Regions from separate parts of the Paenibacillus sp. M2 genome, predicted to be linked through region 3. Evidence: predicted binding sites of a transcription regulator. Region 3 holds the regulator's gene; each other region holds the start of a gene.

The links. The regulator Rex, encoded in region 3, represses fermentation and respiration genes when NADH is low (regulators of the CRP and FNR family bind a similar motif). The targets are predictions, from matches to a motif close to TTGTGAAATATTTCACAA.
Region 1: nirB (nitrite reductase large subunit NirB) is a predicted target of Rex. The motif match lies at 6,436-6,453, and genes of this name have one in related genera.
Region 2: ACETMN_RS19785 (DUF2249 domain-containing protein) is a predicted target of Rex. The motif match lies at 5,786-5,803, and genes of this name have one in related genera.

Annotation. Positions count from the first base shown of each region.
Region 1 is NZ_CP169648.1:5,255,522-5,263,821, reverse strand. It holds gene ACETMN_RS24340 (sensor histidine kinase) at 1-969, shown strand, start outside; gene ACETMN_RS24335 (response regulator) at 974-1,783, shown strand; gene ACETMN_RS24330 (YfbR-like 5'-deoxynucleotidase) at 1,784-2,413, opposite strand; gene ACETMN_RS24325 (formate/nitrite transporter family protein) at 2,701-3,483, opposite strand; gene nirD (nitrite reductase small subunit NirD) at 3,533-3,859, opposite strand; gene nirB (nitrite reductase large subunit NirB) at 3,917-6,346, opposite strand; gene ACETMN_RS24310 (metal-dependent hydrolase) at 6,622-7,329, shown strand; gene ACETMN_RS24305 (hypothetical protein) at 7,549-7,869, opposite strand; gene ACETMN_RS24300 (M42 family metallopeptidase) at 8,051-8,300, opposite strand, start outside.
Region 2 is NZ_CP169648.1:4,386,480-4,394,779, forward strand. It holds gene narH (nitrate reductase subunit beta) at 1-869, opposite strand, end outside; gene ACETMN_RS19775 (nitrate reductase subunit alpha) at 859-4,611, opposite strand; gene moaA (GTP 3',8-cyclase MoaA) at 4,670-5,671, opposite strand; gene ACETMN_RS19785 (DUF2249 domain-containing protein) at 5,992-6,132, shown strand; gene ACETMN_RS19790 (hypothetical protein) at 6,243-6,617, shown strand; gene ACETMN_RS19795 (DUF2249 domain-containing protein) at 6,604-7,215, shown strand; gene ACETMN_RS19800 (hypothetical protein) at 7,229-8,300, shown strand, end outside.
Region 3 is NZ_CP169648.1:4,518,293-4,526,592, forward strand. It holds gene ACETMN_RS20445 (acetate/propionate family kinase) at 1-619, opposite strand, end outside; gene ACETMN_RS20450 (3-hydroxyacyl-CoA dehydrogenase family protein) at 616-1,488, opposite strand; gene ACETMN_RS20455 (AAA family ATPase) at 1,621-3,123, opposite strand; gene ACETMN_RS20460 (hypothetical protein) at 3,116-3,643, opposite strand; gene ACETMN_RS20465 (DUF5590 domain-containing protein) at 4,066-4,596, opposite strand; gene ACETMN_RS20470 (amidohydrolase) at 4,636-5,943, opposite strand; gene ACETMN_RS20475 (redox-sensing transcriptional repressor Rex) at 5,930-6,583, opposite strand; gene dinG (ATP-dependent DNA helicase DinG) at 6,802-8,300, opposite strand, start outside.

The DNA.
Region 1 (8,300 bases), 740 kb from region 3:
AAACAGTCCCTTTTCGCGAGTCTCAACCGGATGGCTGTGATGTTTATCGGTGCCACGTTAGCTACTCTCATGCTGATTCTGGTTCTCTCGTATCTCATCTCCAAACGGGTTACTTTGCCGCTTCATCGTTTGCAGCGCATTATTCAGAAAACGGGTGAGAATGATCTGGTATCCGGTCAGGATTCCGGTCAGTTGTTCAAGCTGGAGCATCCCGGTTCTATTCGGGAGATGGATGAGCTGAATGATACGTTTATCCGGCTGAATCAACAGCTTGTGCAATCGTTTCAGGACAGGCTGGCGATGAAATCTCAGGAGACAGAAGCGAGATTACTGGCGCTGCAATCCCAGATGAACCCGCATTTTCTCTATAACAACATCACAAATATTAGCATCATGGCGGAAGAAGGCATGAATGAGCAGATTGTCGCGTTCTGCACCAATATTGCGTCTATGCTGCGTTATATTTCTACTCCGGGAAAGAATGGGGTTCCCCTGTCCCAAGAACTGGATTATTGTGAGCGATATCTGGAGTGTATGAAGATTAGGTTCGAGGATGATCTACACTATGAGTTTCATATTCCAGAAGAGATGAAGTATATCCAGGTTCCGATGCTGATGGTACAACCACTACTCGAAAATGCCATGAAATATGGACTGGGTGATTCCCCTCCATGGAGACTGAATATTACTGGAGATATGGATGCGGTACAGCAGACCTGGCAGATCCACGTGGAAGACAACGGGCCTGGCATGGAACCGGAGGCACTTGCCAAGATCATGCATTACATCGAACAATCACAGGAGTGGGAGCGTATGCCTGATCTCGAAATTAACGGCATGGGACTCAAAAATATATGGGTCCGATTGAAATTATGGTATGGCACGGCAGCCCACATGCAGATCACGAACAAGCCTTCCGGCGGTGTCCAGATTACCATAGGCGGTTCCATTCGAAAGGAGCATGACTGAACCCATGACAATCAAATACAGAACGATTATTGTGGAAGATGAAGCCCTGATTCGCCGGAATGTCTCGCGCAAATTCAGAGAGCTGGACACCCGGTTCGAGGTGATCGGTGAAGCGCGGAACGGTCAGGAAGCGTTACAGCTGATCGAACATTCCGTACCTGATCTGGTTGTAACTGATATACAGATGCCGGTAATGAATGGATTGGAGCTCGCCAAACATCTGTATTTTGCCTATCCGCATGTAAAGATTGTCATTCTGAGTGGTTACCATGAATTCGAATATGCACGGCAGGCAATCAGTTACAAGGTGGAGGATTATCTGCTCAAACCATTATCGGAAGAACAGCTTCGGACACTGCTGGATGCGATGGAATTGAAGCTTGGGAGCGCTGTGGATTCACTTGCCCACGTCAGTGCCGTGCTGGACGAGCAGGTGAAGCCGGAGGATATCGCAGAGGCCATTAAGTTGTATTTGAAGCAGAATTACATGCATGAGATTACACTCCAGGACATGGCGGGACAGATGCATTTTACTGTGGACTATCTAGGAAAGTGTTTTAAGAAAGTAACGGGGGAGACTCCGCTGAAATATATGACAGGTCTGCGGATCAATGAAGCAAAACGTATGCTTGTCACCCATGAGAATATGGATATCAAGACGATTGGTGGAGCGGTAGGGTATAGTGATTCCCACTATTTCAGCCGGATCTTCAAAAACAAAACGGGCTTGTACCCTAGCGAATACCGACTGCAATTGCAGGAACGAAAAAAAGCCCTGTCCATGGATGAGGAGAACCATGTTGACCTGAGCTGATTACTGGGCCAGAGCTTCTTCGGTTATTTTGCGAATATCAAACGGGGAGCGAATACCTTCTTCAATCATGTCGGGTAGAATCTGTTCCAGGAAATACTGCACACAGTGGAGGTCGATATTTTTGATTTTGACCAAGGCATAACGGTACATAACGATAAACTCTTTCTCCGTATTGCCACGTTGGAGCTCAGCAAAGGCTTCATATACCTGATCCATCTTGTCTGCGACTTCGAGAATCAGTCCTTCAACCGATTGGTCTTTGCCCTCACGCAGCTGTCTGCGGAATATAGGCTGGAACTCTTCAGGAATATTTTCATTAATAAAATGTTCAACCATGCCTTCTTCCACCTTCTGCAGCATCGAACGCAGCTCCAGTGAATAATGTTTGACTGGTGTTTTGATATCACCAATGAAGATTTCACCATAATCATGACTGCTCGTAATTTCGTATAACTTCTTCCAATCCACGATGACTCCATGCTGTTCCTCAATATCTGCGAGTGTTTTGGCGTACTGTACCACTTTCCAGGAATGAGCGGAGACGCTGTGTTCTTCGAATTTGAATTTGCCAGGTGTACGAATAATACGTTCAAGATCATTCAGTGACCTGAAGTATGTATGGATTCCCATATAAGCGATCATCCTTTGCTGATTGAGTATAAATGTGAGTATCCATCGACTATACACCAGTTATGTCAACTGTGGATTAAGGCGGATAGCGACGAAGGTAAAATGAATTTTAATTCTTTATAGAAGGACGAGAGGATGAAAGGGGAACCATGCGAGAGAGTACGATGCTTATCGACAAACCATAAAAAGCCACGATGTGTGACTGAACGTAAGTTCGGCATCCATCGTGGCTTCAGTGTGTAGATGTTGTGTTACCTGGCGCTACATAATTGCTGTTGAATAAAGAATTATGATCTTTTACGTACCGGTGAAGTATACCAGTAAGCCATTCCGACAAATAGGGCACCGCCGATGATATTACCAAGTGTCACCGGGATCATGTTATGAAACCAGCCTGCCAGAGTAATGGTATCCGGGTGGTTAGGCAACAGCCAGGACAAGGACAGCAAAGTCATATTGGCAACACTGTGCTCATACCCACTTGCAATAAAGGCGTACAGACACCACCAGATAAGAGCAATTTTGGCGATATCCTCTTTGGTGCGAGCAGCCATCCAGATCGCCAGACAGACGAGCCAGTTACAGAGAATGCCGCGGAAGAACAACTCCGATACGGGAGCAGCCATCTTTTTGGCTGAAGCGACGAATAACAGATGTTCAGGCGCAGCCGTTTTGAACAGGCCACTGCCTACAATAAGCAGGCTGAGCAGGATCGCACCTAACAAGTTGCCGAGGAAGACGAGCCCCCAGTTTTTCAGTGTATCTTTAACTGTGGTCCGGCCTGCCAGTGTACTCATGGTAAAGAACATATTGTTACCTGTGAACAGTTCCGATCCGGCAAAGATGACCAGCGTGAGCGCGAGTCCGAAGGACATGCCCATCAACATGGTTTGCAGTGGTGACTGTGCCGCAAGGAGCGGAGCACCGATACTGAAGATCAGCACGATGCCAAGTCCTACATAGGCACCCGCCATTAAGGCGGCAACCATGTAGCGTGAAAGATTGGAGTTCATCTGATCCCGTTTTTTAACTGCAGCTTCAATAATTCCCTCAACACTTGGTGTATACATCACGGTTTCCCCCATTATTTTGCATCAATCTTTGAACGTTTCAATGGAGCTATACAGCAATCCAGACCTGGCCGTTCTCTACCTTGACTGGATACATCTGGACTTGACCATTATCCGGTGCTTGCACAAGACCGGTCGTCAGATCGATTTTCCAATCATACAGTGGATCGTACAGATAATGTCCGGACACGATGCCTTCTGCCAGCGGCCCACCCTTGGGGTGGGGGTTGTGATTATCCGCAGCGAAGATGGTGCCATCCGATGCACGAAAGACAGCAAGCTGATGGTCCTTAATCTCAACTACTCTTCCGATTCGTGGCAGGAATTCTTCAACTACTCCGGCAGGGAAGTAGGTGCCTGATTGTTTTGTCGTCATCTAAAACCACTCCTTATCTATATTTAACATTCCGGTAGTGTTATCTTGCGAGCTTACTTATGGACGAGCCGATACTTCGATGCCGTGGAACATTTTGCTTTGGCCTTCCTCATTACGAATCGCTTTCTGCCAAGGTTCTTCCACATGCTCAAGTGCGAATTCAATCCGTTGCATCAACGCTTTGCGTTCCTCAAGATTATCCACGACAACCGAACGAATATGCTCCAGACCCATACGTTCCACCCACTCGGAAGTCCGCTCCAGATAGTTACCTGTCTCGCGGTAATATTGCATGATGGCTCCGCACAATTCAATCAACTCTTCATCTGTTTTCACTTTGCATAGGGAATCAGCAAGTCTTGCTTTAATACCGCCGTTACCACCGATAAAGATTTCCCAGCCGCCGTCATTACCAACGATACCGATATCTTTTGTACATGCCTCTGCACAGTTCCGTGGACAGCCATTGACAGCGTATTTGAACTTGGCAGGCAGATCCAGACGTTCGAATTTCCGTTCAATCCGAGCACCCATAGCCATGGAATCCTGTGTACCGAATCGGCAGAATTGGGAGCCGACACATGTTTTGACCGTGCGCAGCGATTTGGCGTATGCATAACCTGAAGGCATATCCAGTTCAGCCCAGACTTTAGTCAGATCTTCTTTTTTGACACCAATCAAGTCGAGGCGCTGACCGCCGGTAACTTTGACTGCTTTCACATCATATTTGACTGAAACATCAGCGATGCGTTTGAGATCCGCTGGTGTAGTCACTCCGCCATACATCCGAGGTACGACCGTATACGTTCCATCTTTTTGAATATTTGCATTCATGCGTTCGTTAACAAAACGGGATTCCTTCTCATCTTCGTGTGTGTCTGGTGCAATCATGCCAAGGTAATAGTTGATTGCAGGGCGACATTTCGAACAACCCTCAGGCTGACTCCAACCCAGTACATTCATGACCTCTTTGGTCGTTTGTAATCCTTTTGCACGAATCTCAGCTACAATCTCATCCCGTCCCATGGAAGTACATCCGCATATTCCCTGTTTGGCTCCACTGCTGAAGCCGTCTCCCAGCACATATTGCAGAATCTGTTCCACAACCGGTTTACATCCACCGCATGAGCGTGTTGCACCGGTACAGGCTTTGATTTCATCTACAGTGGTAAGGCCCTGGTTTGTAATTACATCGACAATCGTGCCTTTAGTTACCCCGTTACATCCACAGACGATCTCGTCCTCGGGCATCGTTTCAACAGAGGTTGCTTTCTTATGACCGCCGCAGCCTGTACCCATGAGTGAACCGTACAATTCCTCGGTCATTTCGGTTTGATTTTTAATCAGTTTCTGCAATTCGGCAGAATCCGTAATGTCACCGAAGAGAACAGCGCCGACCATTTTATTATCACGAAGCAGAATTTTTTTGTAGGTTCGTTTCCAGTCATCTTTGTGCGAAATGACCGTGTGCTCTGGGCTGTCGATGAATTCACCCGTTGAAAACACGTCTACACCCGAAATTTTCAATTTCGTAGATACTACAGAACCTTCATATGGAGCGGTCTCTACACCGCAGATATGTTTCGCGAGAATCATGCCTTGTTCGAACAAGGGGGCAACGAGGCCGTAACATACCCCGCGGTGCTCTGTACATTCCCCGACCGAATACACATTCTCAAGTGAAGTCTGCATATAGTCATTCACGACAATACCCCGGTTCACTTCCATACCGCTTTCGCGGGCTACAGTCGTATTGGGTTTAATGCCTACAGCCATGACCACAAAATCAACATTCAGAACCGTATCATCTGCAAAACGTATCCCTTCAACGCGTTCGCCGCCCAGCAGTTCGGAAGTCTGCGCACCCATCTTGAACCGGATACCCTGACGTTCGAGTTCTGCCTTCAACATGGCTGAAGCTTGTGGATCAAGCTGACGCTCCATCAGATCTTCCATCAGATGCACTACGGTAACTTCCATGCCAAGTTGTACCAACCCTTTGGCAGCTTCAAGGCCTAGCAGTCCGCCCCCGATAACGGCCGCTCGTTTATACTGCTTAGCAGCTTCCAGCATGACATTGCAATCGGCGATATCGCGGAAACCGACAACACCTTCTTTGTCATGTCCCGGTACGGGGAGAATGAAGGAGTTGGAGCCTGTTGCAATGATAATTTTGTCATAAGGAACGCGAGTTCCATCTTCAGTCACAACTTCGTGTGTCTCGGCATCGATTCGTGTAACCGTTGTGCCTGTGTGCAGCGTAATGCCGTAATCTTCATACCAGTGAAGGTCGTTCAGCACGATATCGTCCAGTGTTTTGCTTCCTTCCAGTACATAAGACAACATAATGCGGTTGTAGTTAGGATAGGGCTCTGTGCCAAAAACAGTAATATCAAATCGCGTAGTTAATTTCAAAATTTGCTCAACGGTACTGATTCCTGCCATACCGTTACCAATGATAATGAGGTTCTCTTTTTTTCCGTTCATGTGTGTATGCCTCCTTGAATAGACGCTGTACATTACTCAAAATTTTAGTGGTTTATATTTGAAATTATACAAGTAGTTGACGACAATTTATGTGATTTAATTCACTAATAAAGATAAAAGAGTCATAAATATAATAATGTGAGCCCCATCACAGAAAGTTATATTAATTTTCATACAAATAAGAAATGCGAACTATTGTTCTTATTTTGTTTTCGTTGTAAAATCGGAATTGGGCCGTATTGTTCCCGATTTCTTCGAAAGGACGTTTTTGCATCATGATGGGAAGATCCCACCTTATTATCGGGACAGGCGTGTCGCTTTCTGTTCTGCAGTTGGCCGGCATGCCGGTGACTGCGCCGGCAGTTACGGTTGCACTGATTGGTTCGTTATTGCCTGACATTGATGAGCCAAATTCGCTGCTGGTATCCAGAGCCTTGCCTAACAGTCTGATCAGGTTGTTACAGACGATTCTGTTGCCCACAGCTGTATTTGTGTACTTCTATGTTCATGCCAAACCATGGAACCTGTTACTTGCGATCCTCATTGCGCTTGTGTCATTCCTGCCTTCGCGTTCGCTTCGCAAAGTGTTGATGTTTGCGATTGGACTAGGGCTTGTCTTCTATGGTCATGCGTTTGCACCGTGGAACTTGATTGCAGGCAGCCTACTTATGCTGTGTACAACGCTAACTCACAGGGGATTAACGCATACCCTATATGGAACAGCCATTTGGGCCGGCTTGCTTTACAGCACGACCCAGCAGCAGGGACCGGAGATCTGGGTAGCAGGAGGTACAGCATATGCCATGCACTTGTTGGCCGATTCACTAACCAATCGGGGGATTCGTCCGTTACCACCGCTCAAGTGGCGCATACGGGTGAATCTGATGAGTACAGGGACCAAACGTGGGGCCGTTGTAGAGAATGTCTGCATTGTGCTTACTCTTATTTTGGCCTGGATTGCATTCTCACCGCTATTTCTGTAATGACCAAATACCAGTCCTGCATAAGGGCTGGTATTTCTTTTTTGTTATTTACCTGTAAGCCATGAGAGGGTAATGGGATCAAGTTGCTGTTGGAGTGCTGGATAGACTTTCAATATCGGAGGAGCCAAATACAAATAAAACAACAAGAATAAGCACAATTAACAGTTCGGCGAACCCGGTTCCGTCAAACTCGGACATGTTGCCCACCTCATTTCTTTATTAAGAATTGATTCTCTGCTGAAATGCCTGTATAACATCATTAAGCGTCATATCCCCGCCAGTTTCATCCAGGAATTGTACCAGTTTGTCTGAATTGGAGGGTGTGACCTTTTGAAGTGTTTTATATTGACCAACCAATTCTACAACCAATGTAGCCTCACGAAACAACGTGACTGCATCCACTCTCAACTTTCCGCTCACCAATAACGCCGCTACAATTAGTTCCAGATTTCTTCCTTTAAGGTTGCCATTGAGAAGGGTGTTTGCGGCATTTGTTTTTTTGGAACCTTTATTCGATTTTCCATTCCTTCTCACTGCCATAACAGGTCCCCCACTGGTTGGTGTTTGGTTATTGATCTTCCATTATCGTATATCTTATGTGGCATTCTCCATAATGTTCGACCTATTAATCTAGTTGATTAAACCCAAAAAAGAGACATCCCGGTCTGACGGGACATCTCTTTCAGGTACATCATATTTAAGGACGTTCCGTTTAACCAAACTACGCGTTATTAATTATGGTATTCATCGTTGTCCGATCCAGACCTTTGACCAGCTTTACGATCAGTTCTTTGGCCGCATCGTAGTCATCCGTATGAATGATGGAAGAAGAGGTGTGGATATAACGTGCGCAGATACCAATAACTGTTGATGGTACACCAATTCCACTCAGGTGTACTTGACCTGCATCGGTACCACCTGGTGAGATGAAATACTGCATATTGATCTGATTGGATGAAGCCGTATCTTGA
Region 2 (8,300 bases), 130 kb from region 3:
TAGAGATCCTGATCATTTTCAACCGAAGCAGCGGCTTCAACACGGTCTGCATCATACAGCATCAGGCCGATATAACGGATACGTCCCACACAGGTTTCGGAACAGATCGTTGGTAGACCCGCTTCAATCCGTGGGAAACAAAGAGTACATTTCTCGGCTTTGTTTGTCTGCCAGTTGAAATAGACTTTTTTGTAAGGACAGCTCGACACACAGAATCTCCATGCGCGGCATGCATTTTGGTCGACCAGTACAATGCCGTCTTCTTCCCGTTTGTACATCGCTCCGGAAGGACAGGAGGATACACAGGCCGGGTTGAGACAGTGTTCACAGATCCGTGGCAGGTACATCATAAATACCTGTTCAAAATCCATTTTGATTGAGGCTTCGACACCCTTCATATTGGGATCTTCCATCCCCGTTACATGGGCACCTGCCAGATCGTCTTCCCAGTTCGGACCCCACTCCAGATTCATATATTCACCCGTAATCTGGGATTTCGGTCTTGCTACAGGCTGATGTTTTTTCTCCGGACTGTTCGTCAGTTTCTCATACTCGTATGTCCATGGCTCGTAATAATCATCAATGGTAGGCTGATCCGGATTATGGAAAATGTTAAGCAAGCGTCTTGCCCTTGTGCCGGACTTCAATTCCAGTTTGCCATTCTTCATCTCCCAGCCACCGCGATAACGCTCCTGGTCCTCCCATTGTTTTGGATAACCGACCCCTGGCTTGGTCTCCACATTGTTCCAGTACATATATTCTGCACCTGGACGATTAGTCCAGGTGTTTTTGCACGTCACACTACATGTATGGCACCCTATGCATTTGTCCAGATTCATGACCATACTGACTTGTGCTTTAATCTTCAAGCCAATCCACCTCCTGCAGTTTTCTTATGATGACATTGAGGTCACGCTGGTTACCTGTCGGGCCATAGTAGTTGAAGCCATAACTTAACTGGGCATAACCACCGATCATATGTGTTGGCTTCACATGAATACGTGTCGGACTGTTATGTGTACCCCCACGTGTCTGTGATATTTTGGTACCCGGAACGTTAATGTGACGGTCCTGAGCATGATACATGAATGCCATGCCGCGAGGAATACGGTGTGTTACTACGGCTCTGGCAACGACTACCCCGTTACGGTTGAAACATTCGATCCAGTCGTTGTCGACCAGTCCGGCTTCTTCTGCATCTTCGTAGTTCATCCAGATTGTTGGGCCACCTCGGAACAACGTCAGCATCGGCAGCGCATCATAGTACATACTGTGGATTGACCACTTGTTATGCGGTGTCAGGTAATTCAGGACAATTTCTTTGCCACCTTCGATCGGACGTTTGCTGTTCGGATGGAACGGCGTATGCTTCAACACAGGTTTAAATGTCGCTAATGTCTCTCCGAACTCACGGAGCATCGCATGATCAATATAGAACTGCTGTCTGCCGGTCAATGTACGCCATGGAATCAGGCGCTCCACATTGGTGGTGAATGGCGAATATCGGCGTCCGCCTTTTTCAGATCCGCTGAATGCAGGCGAGGTAATGACCGTTTTCGGTTTGGAAGTGATCTCGTCAAATGTAAAACATTCCTCAGACCGTTCCTCAGCCAAATCTTTCAGATGTAATGCCGTTTTCTGTTCCAGCGCTTCCCACGCACGTACGGCCATCTTGCCATTCGTTGTACTGGACAAGGTCAGAATGGCCTCCGCAACATTGCGGTCGGTGCTCAGATCCGGACATCCTTGTCCAACGCCATCTTTACGGTGCACGCCCAGAATACCCTTGAGTTTTTCATACTCTTCACTAGCAGACCAGGATATGCCTTTGGTACCGATTGGTTTATCCTTCACCACAGGTCCTAGACTGATCATTTTGTTATATACGGCAGCATAGTCACGTTCCACGACCTGAATATGTGGCATCGTTTTACCCGGGATTGCTTCACATTCTCCCGCACTCCAGTCTTTGATCTCTCCGTACGGTTGAGCAAGCTCATCCGGTGAATCATGCAAGAGCGGTGTAGCAATGATCTCCTTCTGCGGCCCATCGAATTGCTGCGCAGCCATCTCGGAGAATACACGTGCGATTTCCTTGAAGGTATCCCAGTCGGAACGGGATTCCCACTGCGCGGCTACCGCCGGATTGAATGGATGAACGAACGGATGCATATCCGTACTGCTCAGATCGCTTTTCTCATACCAGGTCGCTGCTGGCAGCACAATATCGGAATACATCGCTGTTCCTGCCATACGGAAATCCATATTGATCATCAGATCAAGCTTGCCTTCCGGTGCCTCATCCACCCACTCCACATGTTCTGGGCGCAATCCATGATCGTCATCGTTCAACAATCCGTTCGTAGCACCGAGTAGATGCTTGAGGAAATACTCATGTCCTTTGCCAGAACTTGAGATCAGATTTGCTCTCCAGACAAATAGCACACGTGGGAAGTTCGCCGGATCATCCGGTTGCTCGATCGAGAACTTCAGATTTTTGTTCTGTAACTCGGAAGCAACATAAGCACCAATCTCTTCCTTCGTCGTTGCTCCGGCCTGCAATGCATCCTGATGCAGATCAATCGAGTTGCGATTGAATTGTGGATAGGATGGAAGCCAGCCCATACGAGCAGCCATCACATTATAATCGGCTACATGCTGGAACCGGGGTTCACCTTCAAGCGCCGAAGTCAACTCTTCGACTTGGGTCTCCTCGTATCTCCATTGATCTGTTGCAAAGTAGAAGAAGGATGTTCCGTTCTGCAGACGTGCAGGTCCGGTCCAGTCACGAGCAAAGGCAATCGTTTGCCAGCCTTCAGCCGGACGCAATTTTTCTTGACCGACATAATGGGCCCAGCCTCCACCATTCACACCCTGACAGCCAGTCATCAGAATTAGGTTAATTATTGCGCGATAGATAACGTCGGAGTTGTACCAGTGATTAATACCTGCTCCCATGATGATCATGGACCGACCTTGGGTATCGATGGCATTCTGTGCAAACTCACGGGCAATCTGCGTAACCGTTTCTTGATCTACACCGGTAATTTTCTCTTGCCATGCAGGGGTAAACGGTTTTTCCTGCGGTTCATGCAAGATGTCGTCTCCACGGTTAATACGTACACTCAACTGTTCTCCATTAGTGACAACTTCTGTTGAATCCGCAGAGCGGGTCATTTCTCGTTCGACTCCGTACTTCGCAAGCACAAGATCATATACGGCTGTGACCATGATCCATCGATCCTCAAGCCATATTCGACGTACAGGAATCTGACGTTGCATGATATGTTTACCTTCGTCATCAAAGTAGGGCAGTTGAATGGTGACGAGGTCGTGGTGAACACCGAGCAAGGATAATCTTGGATTAATCGGCTCACCGTTCTCTACGTGTTCCATTTTGAGATTCCATGTGCCTTCTTCGCCCCAACGGAAGCCCAAACTTCCTTTTGGCATGGCATAGGTTCCACTGTTTTCATCATATACAAGCGTTTTCCAAGCCATATTATTGCCTGTGATGCCCAGATCTTCCCCAACGAGAAATCTGCCTGCTGTGTGTACGCCATCTTTTTCTTCTACAATCAGCAGATTTGGAAAATCAGTATACTGTTTGGCATATTGCATGAAATAGTCCGTAGGTTTTTCAATGTAAAACTCTTTTAGAATGACATGGCCCATAGCCATCGCCAGAGCGCCGTCCGTCCCTTGTTTTACCGACATCCACGTATCTGCGAATTTCACATACTCCGCATAGTCCGGGCTGATGGATACCACTTTTGTTCCCCGATAACGTGCTTCAGCCAGGAAGTGGGCATCCGGTGTCCGCGTCATTGGCAGATTCGAGCCCCATACCAGAATGTATCCCGAGTTGTACCAGTCACTGCTCTCCGGTACGTCCGTTTGATCACCCCAGATCTGAGGTGAAGCCGGTGGCAGATCCGCATACCAGTCGTAGAAACTGAGCAATGGTGATCCCATCAAGGATAAGAACCGTGATCCTGCTGCATAACTGACCATCGACATGGCAGGAATCGGTGAGAAACCAATAATTCGGTCGGGTCCGTATTCTTTGATCGTATGAATCAAAGAAGCTGCAATAATCTGTGTAACTTCTCCCCAAGACGCACGAACCAATCCACCTTTACCACGTACGGATTTATATCTTTTTACTTTTGCAGGATCATCCGCAATGCTGGACCACGCTTGGACCGGGTCACCATGTGTCTGAAGTGCATCACGCCACATATCCAGCAGCGCACCACGTACGTAGGGATGTTTGACACGCAGTGGACTGTACAAATACCATGAAAAGCTCGCTCCACGCGGGCATCCCCGTGGTTCAAATTCCGGCATATCCGGTCCAGTTGAAGGATAATCGGTTGCCTGCGTTTCCCAGGTCACAATGCCATCCTTTACATAGATCTGCCAGCTGCATGATCCGGTACAATTGACTCCGTGTGTGGAACGTACCACTTTGTCATGCTGCCAGCGGCGGCGATAGACATCTTCCCAGTCCCGATTAACCGGGGACATTTCACTCCAGCCCTCCGCACTTTTTTCACGTTTGGCAAAATATTTGAGTTTGCCCATCCAGGGCATGCTTTTGTTACTCATTGTTGTCCTCCCACAAATGTGACCTGTTAATGCAAGTCTGAATCTTGAACTGCGGTTGCTAACCTCCGATTTGCGACATATTTCGCAACGTTGGCGTGCCGTCGATCTGTTGCCCGTTTAAGGCTTTTACCATGTCATGGGTTTCGGGTTTGGCTCCGAGTGCCTTGTAAAATAAGCCCTGAACCGCCTTGTCATCACCTACGAGTGGACGAACATTGAACTCATCCGACCAGTAGAGACAAGGTTTGATATTTCCGTCTGCCGTCAGCCTGAGTCGATTGCAATTTCCGCAGAAATGACTGCTGACCGGATGGATCAGACCAAAGGTTCCAGCAGCTCCCTTTATGCGGTAACTATCTGCGGGACCATTGCCGTAAACTTCACCACAGCTTTCGTAGTTCCATGATGCTCCGCATGTTTCCAGCACATGTTCGAGTGGTAGATATCCTGATCTCCAGCCATCACCACTGTCACCTATAGGCATGTACTCGATAAAACGAATATGAATGGGTTCATCCAGGGTCATCCTCAGAAAGTCTTCCACTTCATCGTCGTTCACGCCTTTCATCAGCACCACGTTCAGCTTGATCGGATGAAATCCAGCCTTTTGACTGGCTTTAATGCCATCCAGCACACGCTGCACCTTGCCGCCCCGGGTAATGCTTGCGAATCGTTCTGGCTTCAAAGAATCCAGGCTTATGTTCACCCGTGTTAGCCCCGCAGCCTTCAGCAGATCCGCATAGGCTGCCAAATAGATGCCATTGGTTGTCAATGCGATATCTTCAATTCCTGGAATGGCGGACAACATGGCAATCAGTTGATCCAGACCCTTGCGAACAAGAGGCTCCCCTCCAGTTAAACGCAATTTCCTAATGCCTAATGGAGCAAGCGCCTTAACGATGGACGTGATTTCTTCATAGGACAGGATTCGTTCTGTCGGTTCAAACTGCATTCCTTCCTCCGGCATACAATACACACAGCGGAGATTACAGCGATCCGTAACCGAAATTCTTAAGTAATCATGTATTCTTCCAAATGGGTCCATTAATTTCGATTCCATACACGTACCTCCCTTCTCTAGGGTGCTGTCTTCACATCAGCCGAAGGAGGGAACATACTTCCTCTCATCGAGTGTCATCTTGACGCTAAATATAAGGATGTCTCGTTCGCTCAACTGTGCAAAATATCACAAGAAGTGAAACATAGCGCACAAGTGCACATCTATATATGCTCCGTAACCCTTTTCCAAACAGGATTGTGGTCCAAATAAGGCAAAATTATGGCAAAAGGAAATGTGTGAGCAGGCTCACAAAGACCCCTCTTCACATTTTCTATAATCAAATTGCAACACCACACTATCCCTATTTGGAGGAATGACACATGAACACATATGCAGCAACTATTAATGCCACGGAGTATCCACCGCATTTGAAACATAAAGTTATTTTCGAAACGTTTGATCAGCTGCAACCGCAGGAATCCATGCTGCTTATTAATGATCACGATCCAAAACCGCTATGATTCCAGTTCCAATCCACACATCCTGACGGCTTCAACTGGGAGTACATTGAACAGGGGCCTACAACGTTCCAGGTCAAAATCAGCAAATTATAGATTGGAGCTGAAGCGCTATGGCGCACGTTGATATTATTGATGACACTACACTTCGCATCACGCTGCGGCTGGAAGATGCCACAACCATGATTCAAATGGCACAGCGTGAGCAAGTGGAATATGCACAAGAGATCATTACCATTTATGAAAAAATGCCTGTGTTCGAATATACTCATTTCTGTTTTTACGCCTATGATAGTGCGAGACTTTTTGAGCGTGTGCTCGGAATGGATCCCAAAGCATATCTGTCCTTCTCCCTCGATGCGCCGGAGTCATTCTTCTATGCTCTGTATGGTGGTATGGTCGCCCTGTATGAATCATCTCTACAGTTGGTACAGCAGGCGGATGTAGCTGGTGCAGGATTGGATGTGAACGCACATGTCTCCATCTGAAGTCCATATTGTTGAATTGGATGTGCGTTCTCATCTGAGTAAAAAGCTGGAGCCGTTTCAGTTGATCATGGACACGGTCAAAGGCCTTCAACATGAAGATGTATTTGTACTACACGCTCCATTCAAACCAACGCCTCTGCTCGGTATTCTCAAAATGAAAGGGTACTCCAATTCATCAGAACGCAAGAGTTCAGATCACTGGGTCACCACATTTGTGCACAAAAAAAATAAAACCAGTGCAGATACCATATCTGCAGCGGTTTTATCCGGTACGCCCCCAAAGACTGAACTGGATTCGGTTTCAGGTGATACCTCATTTTCCTGCGAGGGCCGTCCAGAAGAAATTATTGTGGAAGCTGAGTTCAATCCATCTTCTCAGGCTCCAACCGTCGTACTTGATAACCGGGGATTAGAACCACCTCAGCCGATGATGCGAACGCTTGCGGCACTGAAGCGTTGCAAGCCCGGGGATGTCGTGTTGATTCATAATGACCGTGTGCCTGTATTCTTGATTGAGGAACTTAACAATCTGGGTTGTCTCTACACAGTTGCAGATCAGGCGGATGGTACAGCCAAAGTGAGAATTGAAAAAGGGTAAGGAGGCGAAAGCCATGTCCAGGTTGCCGTTTCTTTTTATCATCACGGGCATCTTTGGATTTGTAATGTATCACGCATTCTCCCTGCTCTCGCTGACAGGCTGGCTTGGTGATGAACTCAGAGGACCCGAAGGCTGGTTTCATGCCCATCTGTTTGTGCTCGGGTGGGCAACCATGCTGGCTATGGGTGCCGTTTATCAGTTGATACATGTTATTTTGCAATCCAATATCTACAGTCTGTTTCTCGGTTATTGTCATTATTTCTTGTTCAGTATTGGAATCGTGGGTATCTTATACGGCTTCATTCATGCAGATGTCATCTGGATTGCCGTTTCTGCTACACTCGCGCTTTCTGGCATTCTGTTGTTCGGATGGAATATGGCCGTTACCCTCTTCCGGGCCTCACAGTGGAATCCGGTAACGATCAGCGCAGCTTGTTCCTGTCTTTATCTGGTTCTTACCGGGCTGTCCGGTATGCTAATGGGTCTGAATTTTGCCTTTGGTGATTGGAATAGTCTGCATGAACGCTTATTCGGCGCACATATCTGGATGGGAACACTTGGCTGGTTTGGCATGTTAATTACCGGCTTCAGTTACAAAATGCTTCCCATGTTCTACTTATCCCACGATTATTCCATTCGACTGCAAAAAGTGGTCCTGGTTCTGTGGAATGCAGCTGTAGTTACAGGTGTTGTCGCATTTCTGACAGGTATTAAGGGAGGTCTGCTCTGGCTCGCGCTCCTACTTCTAACCGCAGCCCTTCTCTTCTATGTGTATCACTTGGAGCAAATTCAGGAGAAACGGCACAAAAGTAACCCAGGTCCGGGCATCCGCTGGTCTGTGTATGTAAGCCGTGCGTTGGCTGTATATGCTGTTGCCCTACTGATCTATTCCTCGCAAGGGACTGAACTACTGCTCCATCCACGTGTTGTTCTGCTGTCTGGATGGGTATATCTCGGGGGCTGGGTGTCTCTCACCATACTTGGTTATGCCTCCAAAATCGTGCCCTTTCTATGGTGGACCCACAAATATGACAAGCAGGCAGGCAGACCCGGAACACCGCTGATGGCAGGTATGCTAAGTGAAC
Region 3 (8,300 bases):
AAGTGATGATTTTCAGATCTTCCACTGGACGATCCAGATATTCAGCAGCTGCCTTGCTTACGAAATCATGGGAAGTACCATGTGCGCCGTAGCGACGTACTTTATATTTTTTGTAAAGTACACGCGGAATAGCATACAGATATGCTTTTTCCGGCATCGTTTGATGGAACGCCGTATCGAAGACCATTACCTGAGGCACACCTGGCATATTTAATTCAGCCGCACGAATCCCCATCATTGCTGCAGGGTTATGAAGTGGAGCCAAGTCGAACAAACGACGAATTTCAGCTTTGGCAGCATCATCTACCAATGCAGATTCTTTAAATGCTTCACCACCGTGAACAACACGGTGTCCAACAGCTTGAATTTCACTTACAGAATCCAGTACACCATTTTCTTTATGAGTCAAAATATCAATGACTTTACGGATCGCTGTTGTATGCTCCAGAATCTCGCTAACTTCTGTAACATCCTCGCGGCCTGTCGGTTTGTGTGTCAGAATGGAGGAATCCATTCCGATCCGTTCCACCAAACCTTTGGCCAGTACAGACTCGTCAGTCATATTATACAGTTGATATTTGAGCGAGGAACTCCCCGCATTAATTACGAGTACTTTCACAGTCGGTCACCATCCTTGTCGTACTTGAAGAATCCTTCGCCTGTTTTGGCACCCAGGTGTCCTGCACGCACCATTTTCTTCAGGACTGTAGAAGGACGATATTTCAATTCTCCGAATTCACGGAACATTCTTTCGAGTGCAGCTTCAACAGAATCCAATCCAAAACGGTCAGCCATTTCGAGTGGTCCATGTTGGAAGTTGTATCCGATACGCATTGCATCATCGATATCTTCAGCAGATGCAACACCTTCTTGCAATACATGCAACGCTTCGTTAATCAGCAGGCAGATCAGACGGGAAGTTACGAAGCCAGGGGATTCATAGATCATGACTCCTTTTTTGTCTGCTACTTCTTCAACAAAACGTCTGGTCTCTTCGAATGTTGTATCCGAAGTTTTCAGTCCACGAATAATCTCTACAAGATCAACCCGGGATACCGGGTGAATAAAGTGCATACCAATAACACGCTCTGGGTATTTGGTCGAGCTTGCAAGCTCGGTCAAACTCAGCGTGGATGTATTACTTGCCAGAATGACATTGCTTGGACAAACTTGGTCCAGTTGGCTGAATACTGCTTTTTTCGCATCCAGATCCTCTGAAATTGTCTCAATGACCATGTCGCAAGTTCCAAGTTCAGCTAAATGAGCTACCTTGGTAATACGGGAAAGAATCAATTTCTTCTCCGCTTTTGTAATCGCCCATTTCTCCAGTTGTTTATCCAGATTGGTTTCGATCATGTCATAGGCATGATCCAGCTTTTGTGTTGTGTGCTCCACGAGAAGCACATCAAGTCCTTTGGCTGCGAGCATCTGGGAAATACCTTGTCCCATCGTACCGCCGCCGACAACTCCTATTTTTTTGAAAAACATGGTTCTGCTCCATCCTTTCGGTTCTCTATTCTCTATTGTACCCTGTTCGCCGAAAATTACAAATTTCGACCCAACATATAATAATATCTTAGCACGAGTGAAATGTAAAAAAAAATAACCAGCATAAATAAATTATGCTGGTAGAAGGGCACTGTCACGAAATTGACAACGAAATTGCTCGCCAGACAAAACTTCCTCACGAATCAAGATGTCGAGTGAATTGTCGAAAATTGTCCGTTGTTCTTCAAGCAACCGCTTTGTCTGTTCCATCAGATCTTGCAGAATCAATTTATTCTCCCGCATGAGTTCTTCGGTTGTAACCATATCCATGTTCACAATACCAAGTGAAGTCAATCCCGAAGCCATCATGGTCTGTACGACATTCGTTGCCTGATCAAAGTCATTACGTGACCCAGTGGAACGTCCACCGTAGTACATTTCCTCCGCAGCGGCTCCTCCGAGTGCAATCATGATCTGCTCTTCCAGGAAACGCTTCGTATAGAGGAACTGTTCCTGTTGCGGGTTGTGACGTACATATCCCAGCGCCTGACCACGCGGACTAAGTGCCACCTGACTAACACTGCCTGGACGAACGAGTTCAGCCATAATGGCATGTCCCAATTCATGAATGGCAACCCTTTTCTTCTCTTCCACACTGGACTCACGGTCCGTCTTCTCACCCATCATGACTTTATCAATAGCAAGGGACAAGTGCCGTTGTTCAATGTGTAACAGCCCGTCCCGCATGGCGTATATTGCTGCTTCGTTCATAACACTTTCAAGCTGCGCACCGGAAAACCCATATGATTCCTCGGCTGTCTTCTCCAGATTAACTTCCTCCATCAGAGGTTTGTTCACCGCATGCAGTTCAAGAATGTGCTTTCTGCCCTTTTTGTCGGGCAAGTCCACTTGAATGTGACGGTCAAAACGTCCCGGACGTGTCAGGGCACTATCCAGCATTTCTTTGCGGTTCGTTGCAGCTATAACCAGAATTCGAGGTGTCTCAGAAGAATAAATTCCATCCATCTCCGTCAAGAGCTGATTCAGAGTCTGATCATACTCGCGCTGTTGACCACCTTCACGTTTACCCCCGATGACATCAATCTCATCGATAAATATAATGGCATTTTCCTTATTTTCCTTGGTGGCACGGGTTCTCGCATCCTTGAACAAATCCCGAATTCTGCTGGCACCCACACCCACATACATTTCCACGAACTCACTACCCGAAGCTGCTACAAAAACAGAATCTGTGTAATGGGCAGCAGCCTTGGCCATCAACGTTTTCCCTGTCCCTGGAGGGCCCGTCAGCAAGATCCCTTTTAACGGACGAATTCCGAACTTCCGAATTTCTTCATGTTTGATGAGAAAGTCAAGTGCTTCACGTAATTCCTGCTTGGCACTGTCCTGACCTCCAATTTCTTCAAAAGTAAGCTTCGAAGGTCCTTTCTTCTTCCGTTTACGTTCCTGTGCAGCGCCTACTGTAATCCCGCCGCGCATTTGCATCATGAACAGCAGACCACCGACAACCGCCGCCGCAATAAGAATCGGAACAATATTAACACCAGTAAACGCAAGGAAAATAATCAACACAGGAAAAAATCCGATGGCAACTTCTTTTGTCCATTTAGGCATTAGGCCACACTCCTATCTGACCGGGCACACGCGGCAGAATAATAAACTTGCTGGCATCTCCGTCACTGAGACTGACATATACATTGTTGTCATCCATAGCTGTATTCACTTTAATCCCGTTTGTCGCCATCTTCGACAACGTTGGTGTAATCTCGGTGTACTGCTTGTTCTCCATCGCCTGGGCTACGGTAAACATGGCATCACCCCACCAGTTCTCAAGCGCCTCGTTGGAATGATCCACAACATCCAGCTTTAACGAGCGTGAACCAATCACCGTCTGTCCTTCTTTGTGAATATATTGTACCAGTCTGCCCAAATCAACATCCGGTTGCAGATCCAGTTTCAATTGTACGTCATTGCGGTTAATAGTTAATTGAACGTCATTGACTCCATCGTACTGGGTAACCATCTTTTCAATCGGATTCTGCACGGCCACCTGACGATATACAAACCAACCTCCAAACAACACAACGGCTGAAATGACGGCAGTTAAAGCAATAGGCAATACTTTTAGCTTCAAGTGAATTACCCCTCCCAGATTTTGGCCCAACCTACTGGCTTATTGGTATATACGAATATGTGCACATTGACTCCTTCGATAATTTCGACAGGATTATTTGTTTTGAATGTAACTTTGAGTACATAACTGAGTATATCACATCGTATATACATTTTCGAAGGCGAAAATATGAATAAATTATTAATTTTAACTATTTAAATCATTTTCATAACTCACTAAAAATAGATTTTTGTAACTAGATATAGACAAATTGAATCGTTATGATCTATATCTACCCTTGATTGAAGCAGCTAAAGGTATTATGAAATTGATTTATTTAAATCAAAAATATTTACAGGCAACACAAAGAACCGGTTCAGTCGGATATCCGTCTGCCGGTTCTTTCATTTCTCTAATTCTCTAGTTATGTCACTCTATTTGTACTAGCTGTTCGGTAGTGTGTAGACCAGGTCCACCTGTTCTCCATTGCTAAAACGATAAAAGCGATAGTGGTTATGCGTACCGTCTTTATAATACACTTGCCACACATATATTCCATTCACAACTCCGGGCATGATTCGTTTAATCTCGCCGGCAGGAACTTCAGAACTGAAGCGATTGCGGATCTGCGCTTCGGACATGCCATTCTGCAGCAGCTCACTGTGTACAGCGTTTGCACCCTTAGCCGGTTGATTGTTTGCATCGAATTTAACCCAGACCATAACATCCTGGTTATCCTTATTTTTGCCGATCAGGGTCCAGTAGATGTTGTCAGAGCCTTCTTTGTCTCCCCAGATGTACTTGCGCAATTCATCATAGGATGTAATGCCCAGTTGCTTCTGTGCTGCCTGTATAGCGAGAGCTTCTTCCTTACGCTGGTCCTGCGTGACATAGACGTAATAACGCTGAAGTCCAAACAGAATCAGAACCAGTGCAAGCAGCGAAATCCATATCCACTTCTTTTTTTTCTTCAAAAGCCGAACTTCCTTTCCCTATGATGCTCTGTCCTGCAATTAACGAGCAAGCAGACCATCAAATGCCAATTGAGACTCACGCAAAATGCGTTCTTCATCCAGCGTCAGACATTCGCCGTGTTTGACCACTTGTTTTCCATCCACCCATACGTGCTCAACATCTTTGGCAGAAGCCGAGTAGATTGTATGTGAGATCAGGTCTGTATGTGGATAGAAATGTGCCTGTTCAATGTCAAGAGCGATAAAATCAGCCTTCATGCCGACCTCAAGTGCTCCGGTATTGTTCATGAAAATGGACTTGGCACCGTATGACGTTCCGAGGAGTAACGCTTCGCCTGCTGGCACAGCCGTCGGGTCACCAGATACACCTTTGTGGATCAATGCAGCCAGTCTCATTTCCTCGAACATATCCAGGTTGTTGTTGCTTGCCGGTCCGTCTGTTCCGAGTGAAACGGTAACTCCTGCTTTCAGTAATGCTGGTACCCGCGCAACACCGGAAGCAAGTTTCAGGTTACTTCCCGGGTTATGGGATACAGCCACATCATGACGGGCCAGAATCTCAATCTCTTCGTCATTCAGATGCACCGCATGTGCAACCAGGGATGGACGTGAGAAAAAGCCCAGTTTCTCCAGATGTGCCACAGGACGCAGTCCATAATCAGCCACGTTCTGCTCCACTTCACGAAGCGTTTCAGACATATGTGTATGGAGAGGAAGGTTCAGGTCGTTCGCGACCTGCACAAGCTTCTCTATGTAGTCAGGAGGGCATGTATATGGGGCGTGTGGCGAGATTACAGTTGTAATGCGACCATCTGCCTGTCCATTCCACTCACGTGCAAACGCTGCCGACTCCTCCAGTTTCCGCAGTTGCTCTTCTTCCGAGCACAGCCCGATTACACCACGTGCCAGTGCTGCTCTAACACCGGATTGCTCCACAACTTTGGCAACTTGATCCATGTGATCGTACATGTCCAGGAAAGCTGTAGTTCCGCCTTTCAACATTTCAAGCACCGATAGCGAAGTTCCCCAATATACGTCTTGTGAAGTCATTTTCGCTTCCATCGGCCACATTTTTTCCTGCAACCATACTTGCAACGCAAGATCATCTCCGTGCCCTCTGAGCAACGACATTGCTGCATGACCATGCGTATTGATCAGACCCGGCAGGAAGAACAGTCCTTTTCCATCCACTTTGGTACAATTTTTGTCTCCATCCGGCAATGTCTCACCAATATGCACAATCTTGTCATCCTCGACAACCATGTATCCTTGAACCACGTTCCATGTTGTGCCGCCTTCATTAACGGCAAATTTGCCGTTGTGAATTACCCATCTATTTGTTGTCATCTTCCTCGTCGTCCTTTCCAGTCTCCAAGTAATAGGCCAAACTAAGCAGATCCGTTGTAAAGTCAGCATGGTGAATGCGGATATGCGGCGGTGTTTTTAGAATGGTTGGTGCAAAATTAAGAATCGCTTCGATTCCGGATTCAATAAGCTGATCGGCTACATTTTGGGCTTCCGTATCCGGAACCGTGATAATTCCGATGCGGATGTTTTCTGTTTTAACCGCTTCCGTCAATTCATTCATTGGTTTTACCGTCAAACTGTTAATCTGACTACCAATCTTCGGTCCATATGCATCAAATACAGCAACAATCTTCATGTTGTCTTTCAGATATGTGTTGTAGTTGGACAAGGCTTGACCGAGATTACCCGCTCCTACCAGAGCTACATTAATTTGCTGATCGATTTTGAGAATGTGACGAATTTTCTCGATCAAATAGGATACATCATACCCGATCCCTTTACGACCAAAATCACCGAAGTAAGCCAGGTCTTTACGAATTTGGGCCGGATTCAGATCCAGCCTCTGTCCAAGCTCTTGAGAAGAAACAGTAGCCACCTCACGCTGATGCAACTCGTTCAAATAACGCAAGTATACAGGCAGACGTCGTACCACCGCTTCCGAAATTTTATCCGATTTCATTCTTGCTCCCCCTTACCAAGGCCACGATAAAATAATAGATGAAAAGATGAGCATTCTGTATAAACTCAAAGATAAACATGACATTTTATACAGAATGCTCCTTGTAATTTAGGTTATAAGTTCTTACGTGCAACTGCTTTAATCGGATACGGAAATATCTAATAAAGTTTAACGCCAAACGATAGTCTCATGCAATGATATAACGAACAAAACAACCATTATTCTTGTTCATTAACAGGTTTTTCCAACCACTCGGTAATTCGTGGAACCATTTGCTCCGTGAGCATATGCTCCATTTTGGGACCAGGTAATGAATATAAAAAGAATTTACCATAGTACGCTTCAATCACCCGTGTATCATAAACAATGACAATTCCTCTGTCCTTCGCTGTACGCACCAACCGGCCAAATCCCTGCTTGAAACGAATGACCGCTTGCGGCACGGACAGTTTCATGAACGGATTTTTCTTCTGTTCCTGAAGCAACTCACTCTTGGCTTCCACCAACGGATGATTCGGTGGCTGGAAAGGCAGTCGCACAATAGCGAGACAGGTTAGCGCCTCTCCCGGGATATCTACACCCTCCCAGAAGCTGCTTGTACCCAGAAGTACCGTAGCTTTGGCATCTTGGAACCTGCGAGTCAGCTTAGAGCGGCTTCCACTGTCAACGCCTTGCCCAAGCAACGAGATGTCGTTACCAGATAGCGCCTCCTTCAGCGGATCATAGACCTGTCGCAACATCTTGTATGAAGTAAACAGAACCATCATGCGTCCACGCGTGGCAATTGCCGTCTCTGCAAGTGATTGCACCAGCATATTGACAAAGTGCGCATCACCCACACTGCCCTTCACACTCGGGAAATCACGCGGAATCACCAGAAGTGCCTGATCGCGATAGTTGAAAGGTGATGGCAGCATCGACGTTAACAACCGATTATTCTCGGAAGCTTCCTGCAAGCCAAGCTGTTCAATCATGAACTGGAATGACTTATCTACCGAAAGCGTAGCCGATGTAAGCACAACACTTTTCTTTTTATCAAAAAATAAATCCTTAAGTTGTGCACTGACATCTACAGGTACAGCATACAGCTGGAGAGATTTGCTGCGGAATTGACCGCTGGCTTCCATCCAGTACACCGTTTTGGCATCATCCATACGCATGAAGAAACGCAGATTCTCCTTCAATGTGGTCAGATCTTTCAGCAATCCTGTAATGTCCGTAATCAGACTATCCGATTGATAATCATCCTGATCCTCTTTCACTTCAAGCAGCAATTTGTCCCCTTTGCGAACCAAATCGCCCAGAGTCACATAGATCTGGTTCTCCAGACCCTGCAACTCCTGCCATTTTGCAGGTTTCTGAGAAGCTTTCAGACGCAGGGAAAATTGCCCCGTCTCTCCCGGTGAAGCATCACTTCGTTCAGGCAACAGACCGAACAAGGCATCACTCATACGATCCCACAGATCCTTAACTTCAAGAGCGAGCGGGAACATCTGATCCACCATGGAGCCCCATTGCACCGAATTTTCATGCCCGGATAACTGCGAACGAAGCATAGGCAGCTGTCCATTACGACTGTCTTTAAACAGGCGGGTCAGTGTATGAACCAAGGTGAAATATTTCATATGCATTCCAAGATGTTTACCAGCTACATCCTCCAGATGATGTGCTTCATCGATCACAAGACTCTCATAGGCTGGCAGCAGCTGATGCGCGG